2 regions of the Polaromonas sp. SP1 genome follow, and region 2 is predicted to be linked to the other one. Evidence: predicted binding sites of a transcription regulator. Region 2 holds the regulator's gene; the other holds the start of a gene.
What was found. The regulator HrcA, encoded in region 2, represses chaperone genes, less so after heat shock. The targets are predictions, from matches to a motif close to TTAGCACTCNNNNNNNNNGAGTGCTAA.
Positions count from the first base shown of each region.

Region 1 (6,458 bases), 1.7 Mb from region 2:
TGGGGCGAGCCCGGCACCAACGGCCAGCATGCCTACTTCCAGATGCTGCACCAGGGTACGTCGGTCGTGCCAGTGGAGTTTGTTGCCGTCAAGAAAGCCGGGCACAGCCTGGCCGGCCATCACGACAAGCTGCTGGCCAATGCGCTGGCGCAGGCGCAAGCGTTGATGAAGGGTAAGGAAGATGTGGGTGGCCACAAACATTTTTCCGGCAACCGGCCTAGCACCTTTTTGCTGCTTGAGCAGCTCACCCCCGCCAGCCTGGGGGCGTTGATTGCGCTGCAGGAGCACCGCGTCTTTGTGAGTGGCGCGATCTGGGGCATCAACAGCTTTGACCAGTGGGGCGTGGAGCTCGGCAAGGTGCTGGCCAAAGACATCGAGCCGCGCCTGAAGAGTGGCGACGTCTGCGGCCTGGACGGCTCGACGGCTGGCCTGCTGCGCAAAATGGCCGGCTGATTCACGCGAAAGTGTGCGTTTTTCCATAGCGGGCCGCGCGCTTGCGTGGTCAACTTGCAGCTTCGCCGATTCTTCGATGACTTCGCATCATGGCTTCACCCGTTCCGTTTCCCCGCGTGTTCCCCCGTTTTTCAATCGTCGCTGCGGCGCTTGTTGCCTTCGCCCTGATCAGCGGCTGTGCAACGCGCCCGCCCGCTGATGAAGACGACGACATCGAGGAACCGGTCAGCCAGGGCGGCACCCTGGGGAGCGCCGAAGGGGTGACCGGCACCGCCTGGGCCGAGATGTCGGCGCCGCCCAAAGCCGAAGAACTCAAGCCCGACGACCTCAAGTGGGAAATCTTCCGCGTGCCCGGCAAGCAGCCGGCCAGCTACAGCTATGTGCGCCACGAAGGCCGCGACGCGGTGCTCGCAAAAGCCGAGGCCTCCGGCAGCATCCTGCGCCATCGCCACCGCATCGAGCCCGACCAGCTCGGCCTGGTGCGCTTTTCCTGGAATGTGCCCAACGCCGGCGCCGGCGCCAACCTTGCGCTGCCGCAACTCGACGATGTGCCGGTGCGGGTAGTGCTCGCGTTTGAAGGGGACCGCTCGCGACTGTCCATGAAAAACGCCATGCTGTCGGAGCTGAGCCGCCTGCTGACCGGCGAAGAGATGCCGTTTGCCACGCTGGTGTATTCGTGGTCGCGCGTCAACCAGCCCGGTGAGGTCATCGTCAACGACCGCACCGACCGCATCCGCAAGATCGTCGTCGACTCGGGCGACCATGGCTACAACGAATGGCGCAGCTACGAGCGCGACATCCGCGCCGACTACCGCCAGGCCTTTGGGGAAGACCCGGGCGCCTTGTTGAGCTTTGCGGTGTTTACCGAAGGTGAAAAGAACGAAGGCCAGCTGCAGGCCTTTTACGGGCCGCTGAAGTTAGTGCCGGCTTCGGCTGTCGCTCGCAAGTAGCGACGCGTCGGCAGGCTCCGGCGGTCACTTTGTCAGAACCTGTAGCCCAGGTGCAGGGTGAAGCAGTCGGGGTCCAGCCCGACATCAATCGTCTGGCCGGTGCTCAGCGTGCCGCGGGTTTTCAAAAATGTCTTGGCATAGCTGCCTTCCAGAAACCATTTCGCGTTCAGGTTCAGCACGCCGCCTACCTGCAATGTGGGTGCCAGTTTGGACTGGAAGGAAACACCGGTAGGCGGCCCGCCGGGGTTGGTGAGCGCTGTCAGCGTGGTGCTGCCGCGTTCCTTGTTGAACCGCACATAGGTAAAGCCGGCACCCACATAAGGGCGAAACCGCGCGTTGGCCTCCAGGAAGCGGTATTGGGCGACCAGTGTGATCGGCAAGGCCCGGGTGTCCGCCACCTTGCCCACGCCGGCCAGAACGCCCGCACCGTAAACGTCGTGCTTGAAACCCAGGCCCAGCGGCAAATGAAGATTGATATGGTCGGTGACCATGTAGCTCACCGCGGCCGTCAGCCGGGTGTCGCTGGCGACGTCGACCTTCGCATCGGCGATCACGCCACCGCCCGTGGGCGCCGAGAGGCTGCCGCTGTCTACCGAGGGCGCGATGCGCGTGACGCCGGCCGAGATAGCCCAGGTGCCGGCCTGTTGCGCAAGCGCCTGGGTGCTCAGGGTGATGAGTACCGCCGCAACGCAGTGTTGTTTTGAAGTTGTCATAGCGGCTTTATATTAGCGACAAGCGTCGGTGCTGAGGTGGCTTGAGGCGCTGATCGCTTCGCAGTGTGGTTTTTAGGCAAGGCCCGGGCGCACAGTAACGCATTCTTTTAGCTTTTGCCATGCTGGGGCGCTGCGTGCTTTTGGAGTCCCCGGTAGCTTTGGCAGGGCCGGCGCATTATCATGGCGCGGGGAATCCGCCCCGTCTGAATCCTGAGGAGGAGTAAAAACATGAATTTCGGCCAAGCCATTTCCGTTTGCCTGGGTAAATATGTCGATTTTTCGGGCCGCGCCGCCCGCCCTGAGTTCTGGTGGTTCTTTCTGTTCCAGATCCTGGTGTCCCTCGTGGCGTCCTTCCTGGGCGACATGGTCAGCTCACTGGTCAGCCTGGCCTTGCTGCTGCCCGCGCTGGCTGTAGGCTCCCGCCGCCTGCACGACATCGGCAAAAGCGGCTGGTGGCAACTGATCTCCCTGACCGTGATCGGCATTCTGGTGCTGATCTACTGGTTTGTGCAGCCCTCGGCCGAAGGCAGCAACCAGTACGACAAGGAGCCTGCCGCTGCCTGAGCTTCAGGTTTCTGGCGCCCATGAAAAAACCCGCAGGGCTTGCGCCCTGCGGGTTTTTTTGTTGGGAGCCCGGAGTTCCGGGCCGCGCCAAAGGCCTGATTACATGCCCATGTCGCCCATGCCGCCCATACCACCCATGCCGCCTGGCATGCCGCCGCCGCCGGCTGCTTCTTCCTTGGGGGCTTCAGCAATCATGGCTTCGGTCGTCAGCATCAGGGATGCGACGGAGGCTGCGTTCTGCAGTGCGGTGCGGGTGACCTTCGTAGGATCCAGGATACCCATTTCGATCATGTCGCCGTAGGTGTCGTTGGCGGCATTGAAGCCGTAGTTGCCCTTGCCGGCCAGAACCGCGTTCACCACCACAGAGGCTTCGCCGCCTGCGTTGTAAACGATTTCGCGCAGGGGGGCTTCGATGGCGCGCAGCACCAGCTTGATGCCGGCGTCCTGGTCAGGATTGTCACCGGCGATCTTGCCAGCCGCTTGCTTGGCGCGCAGCAGGGCCACGCCGCCGCCGGCCACAATGCCTTCTTCCACGGCAGCGCGGGTGGCGTGCAGTGCGTCTTCCACGCGGGCCTTCTTTTCCTTCATTTCGACTTCGGTGGCAGCGCCGACCTTGATCACGGCAACACCGCCGGCCAGCTTGGCCACGCGCTCTTGCAGTTTTTCACGGTCGTAGTCGCTGGTCGCTTCTTCGATCTGGACGCGCACTTGCTTGACGCGTGCTTCGATGTCGGCAGCGGCGCCGGAGCCGTCGATGATGATGGTGTTTTCCTTGCCCACTTCGATGCGCTTGGCCTGGCCGAGGTCAGCCAGCGTCACTTTTTCGAGCGACATGCCGACTTCTTCAGCGATGACCTTGCCGCCGGTCAGGGTGGCGATGTCTTCCAGCATGGCCTTGCGGCGGTCGCCGAAGCCAGGTGCCTTCACGGCCACAACCTTCAGGATGCCGCGCAGGGTGTTCACGACCAGCGTTGCCAGGGCTTCGCCCTCGACTTCTTCGGCAATGATCAGCAGCGGACGGCCGGCCTTGGCGACTTGCTCCAGGGTAGGCAGCAGGTCACGGATGTTGCTGATCTTCTTGTCGTAGAGCAGAACAAAGGGGTTGTCCAGCAGTGCGGACTGCTTTTCAGGGTTGTTGATGAAGTAAGGGGAGAGGTAGCCGCGGTCGAACTGCATGCCTTCGACGACGTCGAGCTCGTTTTGCAGGGACTTGCCGTCTTCCACGGTGATCACGCCTTCTTTACCGACCTTGTCCATGGCGTCAGCAATGATCTTGCCGATGGATTCGTCGGAGTTGGCGGAGATGGAGCCGACCTGGGCGATTTCTTTGGAGGTCGTGGTGGGCTTGGAAGCCTTCTTCAGCTCTTCGGTCAGGGCCAGCACGGCCTTGTCGATACCGCGCTTGAGGTCCATCGGGTTCATGCCGGCGGCCACGTACTTCATGCCTTCGCGGACGATGGCTTGAGCCAGAACGGTGGCGGTGGTGGTGCCGTCACCGGCGTTGTCGGAGGTCTTGGAAGCGACTTCCTTGACCATCTGCGCGCCCATGTTCTGCAGCTTGTCCTTCAGTTCGATTTCCTTGGCGACGGACACACCGTCCTTGGTCACCGTGGGGGCGCCGAACGAGCGCTCCAGAACCACGTTACGGCCTTTGGGGCCCAGGGTTACCTTGACGGCGTTGGCCAGGATGTTCACACCCTCGACCATGCGTGCGCGGGCTTCGCCGCCGAAAATTACGTCTTTTGCTGCCATGATGCAGATTCCTTAAAGTTTATGGATGAAATCGCCTGCCAGCTCAATAGGGATATGCGCTAGCAGCTATCAAATTAATAGCGGTACGGGAATTACTTCTCGACCACTGCAAACAGGTCTTCTTCTTTCATGACGAGCAGTTCGTCGCCGTCGACCTTGACGGTCTGGCCGCTGTATTTGCCGAACAGCACGCGGTCGCCGACTTTCACGCCCACGGGGCTGACTTCGCCCTTGTCGTTCTTCTTGCCTGGGCCAACGGCCAGCACTTCGCCTTGGTCAGGCTTTTCAGCGGCGCTGTCAGGGATGACGATGCCGGAAGCGGTTTTGGTTTCGTTTTCCACGCGTTTGACGATCACGCGGTCGTGCAAAGGACGAAGTTTCATGAGAGCTCCTTGTTTGAGAACAATGGTTTTGGGAATCAAAAAGCACCCATACAGAAGTGGGTGCCTGTTAACTTTGGTGGTGGGGTGCGTTGTTAGCACTCAATACCATCGAGTGCTAATCATAGAGGCAATCAGGCCTGTTTTCAAGGCGGCTTGACTGAAAGTCGCTGTTTTAACGGTTCCCGGTGGTCTGGAGGGTTGGGGCGCACCCGACGTTGGCGGGCATCAAAACCTGTCAAAACCGTTCGATCGGAGGGTTTTGTACTTTTGGACAGGGCCTTGTCCTACGCATAGCTTAGGCGACTCAAACCAGGGTTTTTGGGGTGTGCTGGCTACTATTTATTCAGGTGTTACAAGCCGCTTTGTTCTTAAACGGGTGTTGCGGATTGTTCTTTCCCGGCCATGTTGGCTCACAACCCGCATCCCTGTAACCATGACATTAAAGACCTCAACCGAACCTGTTTTCCTTTCCACCGGCATTTCAGGCCTGGACAACATCCTGGGCGGCGGCCTCATAAAAGACCGCATCTACCTCATCGAAGGTGAGCCAGGCACCGGAAAGACCACCACCGGCCTTCAATTCCTGGTCGAGGGCGCCCGACTAGGCGAGTCCGTCGTCTACATCACACTGGCCGAAACGGCGACGGAGCTGGCCGGGGTCGCCGAATCCCACGGCTGGGATATGGAAGGCATCCACATTCATGAGGTCCTTCCGTCGGAAAACCTGCTGACGCCCGAAGCGGAATACACCATGTTCCACCCCTCAGAGGTGGAAATGGGCACCACCACACAAATGATCCTGTCGGTGATTGAAGAGCGAAAACCGACCCGCGTGGTGATCGACTCGCTCTCGGAGCTGCAATTGCTGGCCGACACGCCGCTGCGCTACCGCCGCCAGGTGCTGGCGCTCAAGCAGTTCTTCGCCAGCCGTTCCTGCACCGTCATGCTGCTGGACGACCGCACGGCCGCCGGCATTGACCTTCAGGTGCGCTCCATCGCCCACGGCGTGATCACGCTGGACCAGTCCGTGAAGGACTACGGCGCCGAACGCCGGCGCGTGCGCGTGGTGAAGTACCGCGGCATCGCCTTTCGCGGCGGCATGCATGACTACGACATCCAGTACGGCGGCCTCTCGGTGTACCCGCGCCTGGTGGCAGCCGAGTCACGGGTCATGGAAAAACGCGATCAGCTCAAAAGCGGCCTCACGGAGCTTGACGCGCTGCTGGGCGGCGGCCTGGAAGAAGGCACCAGCACGCTCATCGCCGGGCCGCCCGGCACCGGCAAGTCCTCGCTGGCGGCCCAGTTCGTCACGGCCGCCGCAGCGCGCGGGCAGTCCAGCGCCATGTTCCTGTTCGAAGAAGCCGCCAACAACCTGCTGAACCGAGCCGACGGCCTGGGCATGAAAATCCGAGAGCCTTACGAACGCGGCACGCTGAGCATCCAGCAGATCGACCCGGCCGAGCTGTCTCCAGGCGAGTTCACCTCCGTGGTGTGCCAGGCGGCCGACCGCGGCTGCAAAGTCGTCGTCATCGACAGCATCAACGGCTACCTCAACGCCATGCCGGACGAGCGTTTCCTGACCACCCATTTGCACGAATTGCTGACCTACCTGGGCCAGCGCGGTGTGGTGACCATACTGATCG
Region 1 covers NZ_CP031013.1:2,134,479-2,140,936, forward strand. Annotated here, with positions in the region: gene pgi (glucose-6-phosphate isomerase) at 1-453, shown strand, start outside; gene DT070_RS10105 (DUF3047 domain-containing protein) at 543-1,403, shown strand; gene DT070_RS10110 (OmpW family protein) at 1,436-2,116, opposite strand; gene DT070_RS10115 (DUF805 domain-containing protein) at 2,345-2,680, shown strand; gene groL (chaperonin GroEL) at 2,780-4,432, opposite strand; gene DT070_RS10125 (co-chaperone GroES) at 4,525-4,815, opposite strand; gene DT070_RS10130 (ATPase domain-containing protein) at 5,249-6,458, shown strand, end outside.
Region 1: a site for HrcA is predicted at 4,908-4,934, ahead of DT070_RS10125 (co-chaperone GroES). Genes of this name have one in related genera too.

Region 2 (6,458 bases):
CCGCAGACTGGAAGCCATCGAGCGCATACAGCAGGCAGCTTCGGGGCTGGATGAACGGATCGCCGAAATCGACGACCAGGAAAAAATCCTCAACGAGCTGGACACCAAGCTCACCGAGCTGACTTCGCACCTGATCAGCGGCACGTCATCGGCTGCGAAAACACCGGGCGCCCCTGCCGCACCGGAAACCGCGGCTATTCCTGAAGCCGCCTGAGCGTTGACGGAGCCTGTCATCCTGCTGAACCTTGACGGGGCGGTGAGCCAATGGTGAAGCAGGCAGGCCGCGATGCCTTGGCCGGGTTTTCCGGCGAAATCGTCCGCTGGCAAAGCACGCACGGCCGCAACAGCCTGCCCTGGCAGAACACGCGCGACCCCTACCGTGTCTGGCTGTCTGAAATCATGCTGCAGCAGACCCAGGTTGCGACAGTCCTTGACTACTACGCCCGGTTTCTGGCGCGCTTCCCGACAGTCGCTGAACTGGCTGCGGCCAGTGAAGACGAAGTCCTGGGCTTATGGAGCGGGCTGGGTTACTACAGCCGCGCGCGCAACCTGCACCGCTGCGCAAAAGACGTCATGGTCTTGCACGGCGGGCGGTTTCCGCCCACAGCGGAGCAACTGCAAACCTTGCCCGGCATAGGCCGGTCAACGGCGGCAGCCATCGCGTCCTTCTGCTTCGCAGAGCGTGTCGCCATCCTGGACGGCAACGTCAAGCGGGTACTCACACGGGTGCTGGGTTTTTCTGCGGACCTGGCGCAAAGCGCCAATGAAAAGGCGCTGTGGAGCCGCGCTACAGAACTCCTGCCCGACCATGACCTGCCGCAAAACATGCCGCGTTACACGCAGGGGCTGATGGACCTCGGTGCAACGATTTGCGCCAGGCGCCAGCCTCAGTGCCTGCTGTGCCCGGTCCAGGCGTTGTGCAAGGGGTATGCCGAAGGCGATCCCGGCAAATACCCCGTCAAGACCCGCAAGCTCAAACGCAGCGCACAAGGCTTGAGCCTGCTGTGGGCGCAGCGGCCCGATGGCTCGGTCTGGCTGGAAAGGCGCCCCGGCAAGGGTGTATGGGGCGGCTTGTATTGCCTGCCTGTATTTGACAGTGACGATGAATTGAGAGCGGTGCTGCCGCCCTCGCTGCAATCACGGCTTGACCCTCTGCCGCAGTTTGTTCATGTGCTCACGCACAAGGACTTGCACCTGTCACCCTGGATCGCGGGCTTTGGCGCCCGCCAGGCATTGCCGAAAGCCATGGTGTCGCAGGAGCGGCCGGGTGCGTGGTTCGGCCGTGATGCCTGGCCTGCTTTGGGATTGCCCGCGCCCGTACGCAAGCTGCTGGAGCAGGATGCCTAAGTGATGCGCCACGGCAAGCTGCCGTGGCGGATTGCGTGTTTTAGCCGGCGTCCAGCTCGCGGTGCCGCTTCAGCGTGCGCCACTGGGGGCTGAAAGCCGCTGCGAGTTGTTCGACCAGGTAGACCGAACGATGCTGGCCGCCCGTGCAGCCGATGGCGACAGTCACGTAACTGCGGTGATCCCGCACCAATGCCTGCAGCCAGTGATTGAGGAACTGCTCGATATGCCCGAACATGTCGGCCACCTCGGAGTGCGCCTTGAGGTAGTTCGCCACAGGCTGGTCGAGTCCCGTCAGGTGGCGCAAGCCCGACTCGTAGTGCGGGTTGGGCAGCATCCGCACATCAAAGACGTAGTCCGCATCGAGCGGCACGCCCCGCTTGAAGGCGAAGGATTCGAATACCAGCGTTAACTGGGTGTTGGGCGCGGAGATGAGTGACTTGACGTAGCCCTGCAGTTGCGACGACCGGATCATGCTGGTGTCCAGCACGTGCGCCTGCTCGCGCATTTCGCCCAGGAGTTCGCGCTCCAGCTCGATGGCGTCCACCAGCGCACGGTGCTGGTCGGAGGCGTCGATGCGGGACAGGGGATGCAAACGGCGCGTCTCTGAAAAACGGCGTACCAGCGTCTCGGTGTTGGCATCAAGGAAGAGCGACTGCACCGCTACGCCGGATTCGCGCAGTTGCCGCAGCTGCTGCGGCACCAATGGCAACGAAGTCGCACTTCGCACATCCATGGCAATCGCGACCTTGGCGGCGCCGTGCTGCTGCTCCAGCGCGACGAAGGGGGTGAGCAGCTCGGGCGGCAGGTTGTCGACGCAGTAATAGCCCGCATCCTCCAGCGCGTGCAGGGCCACCGATTTGCCGGAGCCCGACATGCCGGTGATAAGAACCATTTCCAGGGCTGCCATCACTCTCCCAGCATTTCCTTGGCATGGGCCAGCGTGGTGCCTGAGAGCCGCTCGCCGCCCAGCATGCGCGCGACTTCAGCCACGCGCTGCTCGCCATTGACGTGATCGACCGTGCTGAGCGTGGCGCCGTTTTCCGCCCGTTTGGCGACCACGAGGTGCTGGTCTGCGCAGGCCGCGACCTGGGGCAAATGCGTCACCGCCATGACCTGGCGGTCTTTGCCGAGCTGCTTCATCAGGCGGCCCACCGTTTCTGCAACGGCCCCGCCCACGCCTGAATCGACCTCGTCAAATATCAGTGTCTGCGCCTGTCCCAACTGGCTGGTGGTGACGGCAATCGCCAGGGCGATCCGGGACAACTCGCCGCCGGAGGCCACCTTGCCGACAGGCCGCGGCGTGCTGCCGCTATGGCCTGCCACCAAAAACTCCGCCTGCTCCAGCCCATGTTGGGCCGGCTGCTCGAGCTTGTTGAGTGCGACGTCGAATTTCCCGCCCTGCATGCCCAGGCCCTGCATGGCCAGGGTGATGGCTTTGGCAAGCCTGGGTGCGGCCTTGCCGCGCGTTTTGGAGATCTGGCCTGCTTCGTCGAGGTAAGCCGATTTGGCCTGGCTCTCGTTCTTTTCCAGTTGCGCCAGGTCGGCGGCTTCGTCGAGTTTTTGCAACTCGGCCTGCCAGGAGGACAGCAGTTCGGGCAACTCCGCCGGCGTGCGCTTGTAGCGCCTGGCCAGGCTCACCCACAGTGAAAGGCGCTCGTCCAGCTCCGCCAGCCGCTGGGGCTCCAGCTCGGCATGCCTGGCGTAGCCGTTGAGCGAATGAACCGCGTCTTCCACCTGGGCCAGCGCGCTGTTCAGGACTTCAACAATACCCTTGAATTCAGGCTCGATGTGCGCCTGGCCCTGGAGCGATGTGATGGCCCGCCCGAGCAGCGCGGCGCTGTTGTCGTCGGCTTCCTGCAAGGCATCGACGGCCGTTTGAACCGCGTCACGCAGGGCCTGGGCATTCGACAGCCGCCCGTGCTGGGCATTGAGCTCGTCCCACTCATCGGCCGCCGGCGCCAGCTTGTCCAGCTCGCCGATCTGCCAGGCCAGGCGCTCACGCTCGCGCTGGAGGCTGTCCTGGGCGTCGCGCGCGTCGCTTAATGTCTTTTGGGCAAGCCGCCACTGCTGCCAGCGGCGTGACAGCTCACCGGTGGAAATGTCAGCATAGGAGTCCAGCAAGCCGCGCACCGCGTCCGGCCGCGTCAGGCTTTGCCAGGCGTGCTGGCCGTGAATGTCCACCAGCTGGTCGGCGATCTCCTTGAGCTGGCCTGCCGTCGCTGCGCTGCCGTTGATCCAGGCGCGGCTCTTGCCTTGCGCATCAATCGTCCTGCGCAGCAGCAAGGTGTCGCCGCTGTCAAAGCCGGCTTGCTCCAGCCACGAGGCGAGCCTTGCGGGGCTGTCGAATTCCGCGCTGATCTCACAGCGCGCGGCGCCCTCGCGCACCACGCCGGCGTCGGCACGCGCGCCCAGCGCCAGCTGAAGGGCGTCAATCAGGATGGATTTACCGGCGCCGGTTTCACCCGTGAGCACCGTGAACCCGCTGGACAAATCCAGTTCGAGTTCATGGACGATGACGAAATCGCGAAGCGAGATGCTTTTAAGGCTCATAACGTGGGATACGGGCCGCTCAGGCCACGCCTTCATTCCAGTGAAGTTTTTTGCGCAGGGTGTCGAAGTAGCTCCAGCCCTTGGGGTGCAGGAAGCGCATTTGATGCTCCGAACGCCGCACGGTGATGCGGTCGCCGTGCAGCAAGCTGGCCAGCGACTGCATGTCAAAGTTGGCGCTGGCATCCCGCCCTGCTACTATTTCGATAGCAATCTCTCCAGAGTCTGAAAGGACTATGGGTCGATTTGACAATGTATGCGGGGCAATGGGGGCCAGCACCCAACCGGCGATGGACGGGTGCAACAAGGGGCCGCCTGCAGAAAGCGCGTAAGCCGTGGAGCCGGTCGGCGAGGCGATGATCAGGCCGTCCGCCCGCTGGTTGGCCACAAAACGGCCGTCCACCTCGACACGAAGCTCCACCATGCCGGCGGTCGCGCCGCGGTTGACGACGACGTCGTTCATGGCGGTGGCGCTGAAGACGCAACGCCCGTCGCGAACCACTTTGGCCTGCATCATCCAGCGGCGGTCTTCCTCGTACTCGCCGCGCAGCATGGGGATCAGCGTATTCTGGTAGTCCTCGAAGGCGATGTCGGTGATGAAGCCGAGCCTGCCCTGGTTGATGCCCACCAGCGGAATGCCGAACTCGGCCAGCCGCCGGCCTATGCCCAGCATGGTGCCGTCGCCGCCGACCACCAGCGCCAGGTCGCAGTGCGCGCCGATGCCTGCCGCATCAAGTGTCGGAAACTGCGTCAGGCCGGTGTTGCTGGCAGTGTCCTGTTCTATCGCCACATCACAGCCCTGGGTGCCCAGGAAGTTCGCGATGTCCTCCAGTGCCGACCGGGAGCCTTGTGCGTGGTACTTGCCGATCAGTGCGACATGGCGAAATTGCGACTTCATCGGCAAATTACATCACAACATGGTGACCGAAGCTTCGTAGAATGACTGCATGCTTGATGATCGTGCCCGATTGCTGCTGAAAGCGCTTGTTGAGCGCTATATCGCCGACGGCCAGCCGGTGGGTTCGCGTACGCTTTCGAAAGCCTCCGGCCTTGAGTTGTCACCCGCCACCATCCGCAACGTGATGAGCGACCTGGAGGAGCTCGGCCTGATCGTCAGCCCGCACACATCGGCCGGGCGCATTCCCACGGCGCGCGGCTACCGCCTTTTTGTCGACACCATGCTGACCACGCAGCGCGACCCTTTCCCTGTGGCGGGGCAGATCGGCGCACCCCGGCTGGCGCCGGACCAGCCGCAAAAAGTGTTGAGCAATGCGGCGCACATGTTGTCCAACCTCTCGCAGTTCGTCGGCGTGGTCATGGCGCCGCGGCGTACGTCGGTGTTCCGCCACATCGAATTTTTACGTCTGTCTGAAAAACGCTTTCTTGTCATCATCGTCTCGCCCGACGGCGACGTGCAGAACCGCGTCATCTTTACCGAGGCCGACTACACCCAGTCGCAACTGGTGGAGGCCGCCAATTTCCTCAACTCGCACTACGCCGGCATGGCCATTGAGGAAGTGCGTGAGCGCCTCAAGAACGAAGTGGAAGCGCTCAGGGGCGAAATCGCCACGCTGATGCAGGCCGCCGTCCAGGTCAGCTCCGAAGCCATCGAGTCGCGCGATGAAGTCGTCATCTCCGGCGAACGCAACTTGCTGGCGGTCAGCGATTTTTCGGGCGATATGGGCAATTTGCGCAAGCTGTTCGATCTGTTCGAGCAAAAGGCGCAGTTGATGCGCCTGCTCGATGTGTCCAGCCGCGCGGAAGGCGTGCGCATCTACATCGGCGGTGAGAGCCAGGTGATCCCCTACCAGGAGCTGTCGGTGGTAACGGCGCCCTACGAGGTCGATGGGCAGGTCGTGGGTACGCTGGGCGTGATCGGCCCCATGCGCATGCCCTACGAAAAAATGATCCAGATTGTCGACATCACCTCCAAGCTGGTCAGCACGGCCCTCAGCCACAGCAAGTAGCCCCTTACAATTGCCCTCTTGAGTGGGGCGTTAGCTCAGTTGGTTAGAGCAGAGGACTCATAATCCTTTGGTCGAGTGTTCAAGTCACTCACGCCCTACCATTTATATTTTCATGTGCGCCTCAGCGTCCGGTTCGGGTTCTGGGGCGTTTCTGCGTCTGGGACCCTGAAAAACTGGGGTTCTGGGGTTCTGAAGGGGCTGAAGGCCAGTTTTAGCCTTTAGACATCAGGGCTAGGAGCAATCCCAGCCCCACCAGCAAGGCCGCCTTGTTGCTAAAGCTACGTATCTATGCCTTGCAGGCGATTCCATGTTTTTTTTTGCAATACATGAGCGTTCACAGGTAACCTCTTAGGAAGATCCTGCGCATGGGCGGTTCGGCCAGGAGCCCGATTGGGGGAAATTGCCCTGCTGAGTAACGGAAAATAGTTCTTAGAATACCAACAAAAAAGCCAGCCCGAGGGGCTCACTCCATACGGGGTCAGATTTCGACGGAAGTCAGCAATCCTGTAAACACGGTGCAAACGCCTCAAGTAAATTGACGTGTTACCCCTGTTCGGGCCATCCGATAATTCAGCATCTGGATGCTTACGCCGTACT
Region 2 covers NZ_CP031013.1:433,560-440,017, reverse strand. Annotated here, with positions in the region: gene DT070_RS02100 (dynamin family protein) at 1-214, shown strand, start outside; gene mutY (A/G-specific adenine glycosylase) at 265-1,347, shown strand; gene rapZ (RNase adapter RapZ) at 1,388-2,254, opposite strand; gene recN (DNA repair protein RecN) at 2,254-3,897, opposite strand; gene DT070_RS02080 (NAD kinase) at 3,917-4,792, opposite strand; gene hrcA (heat-inducible transcriptional repressor HrcA) at 4,842-5,861, shown strand; tRNA gene DT070_RS02070 (tRNA-Ile) at 5,886-5,962, shown strand; gene DT070_RS02065 (ImmA/IrrE family metallo-endopeptidase) at 6,388-6,458, opposite strand, start outside.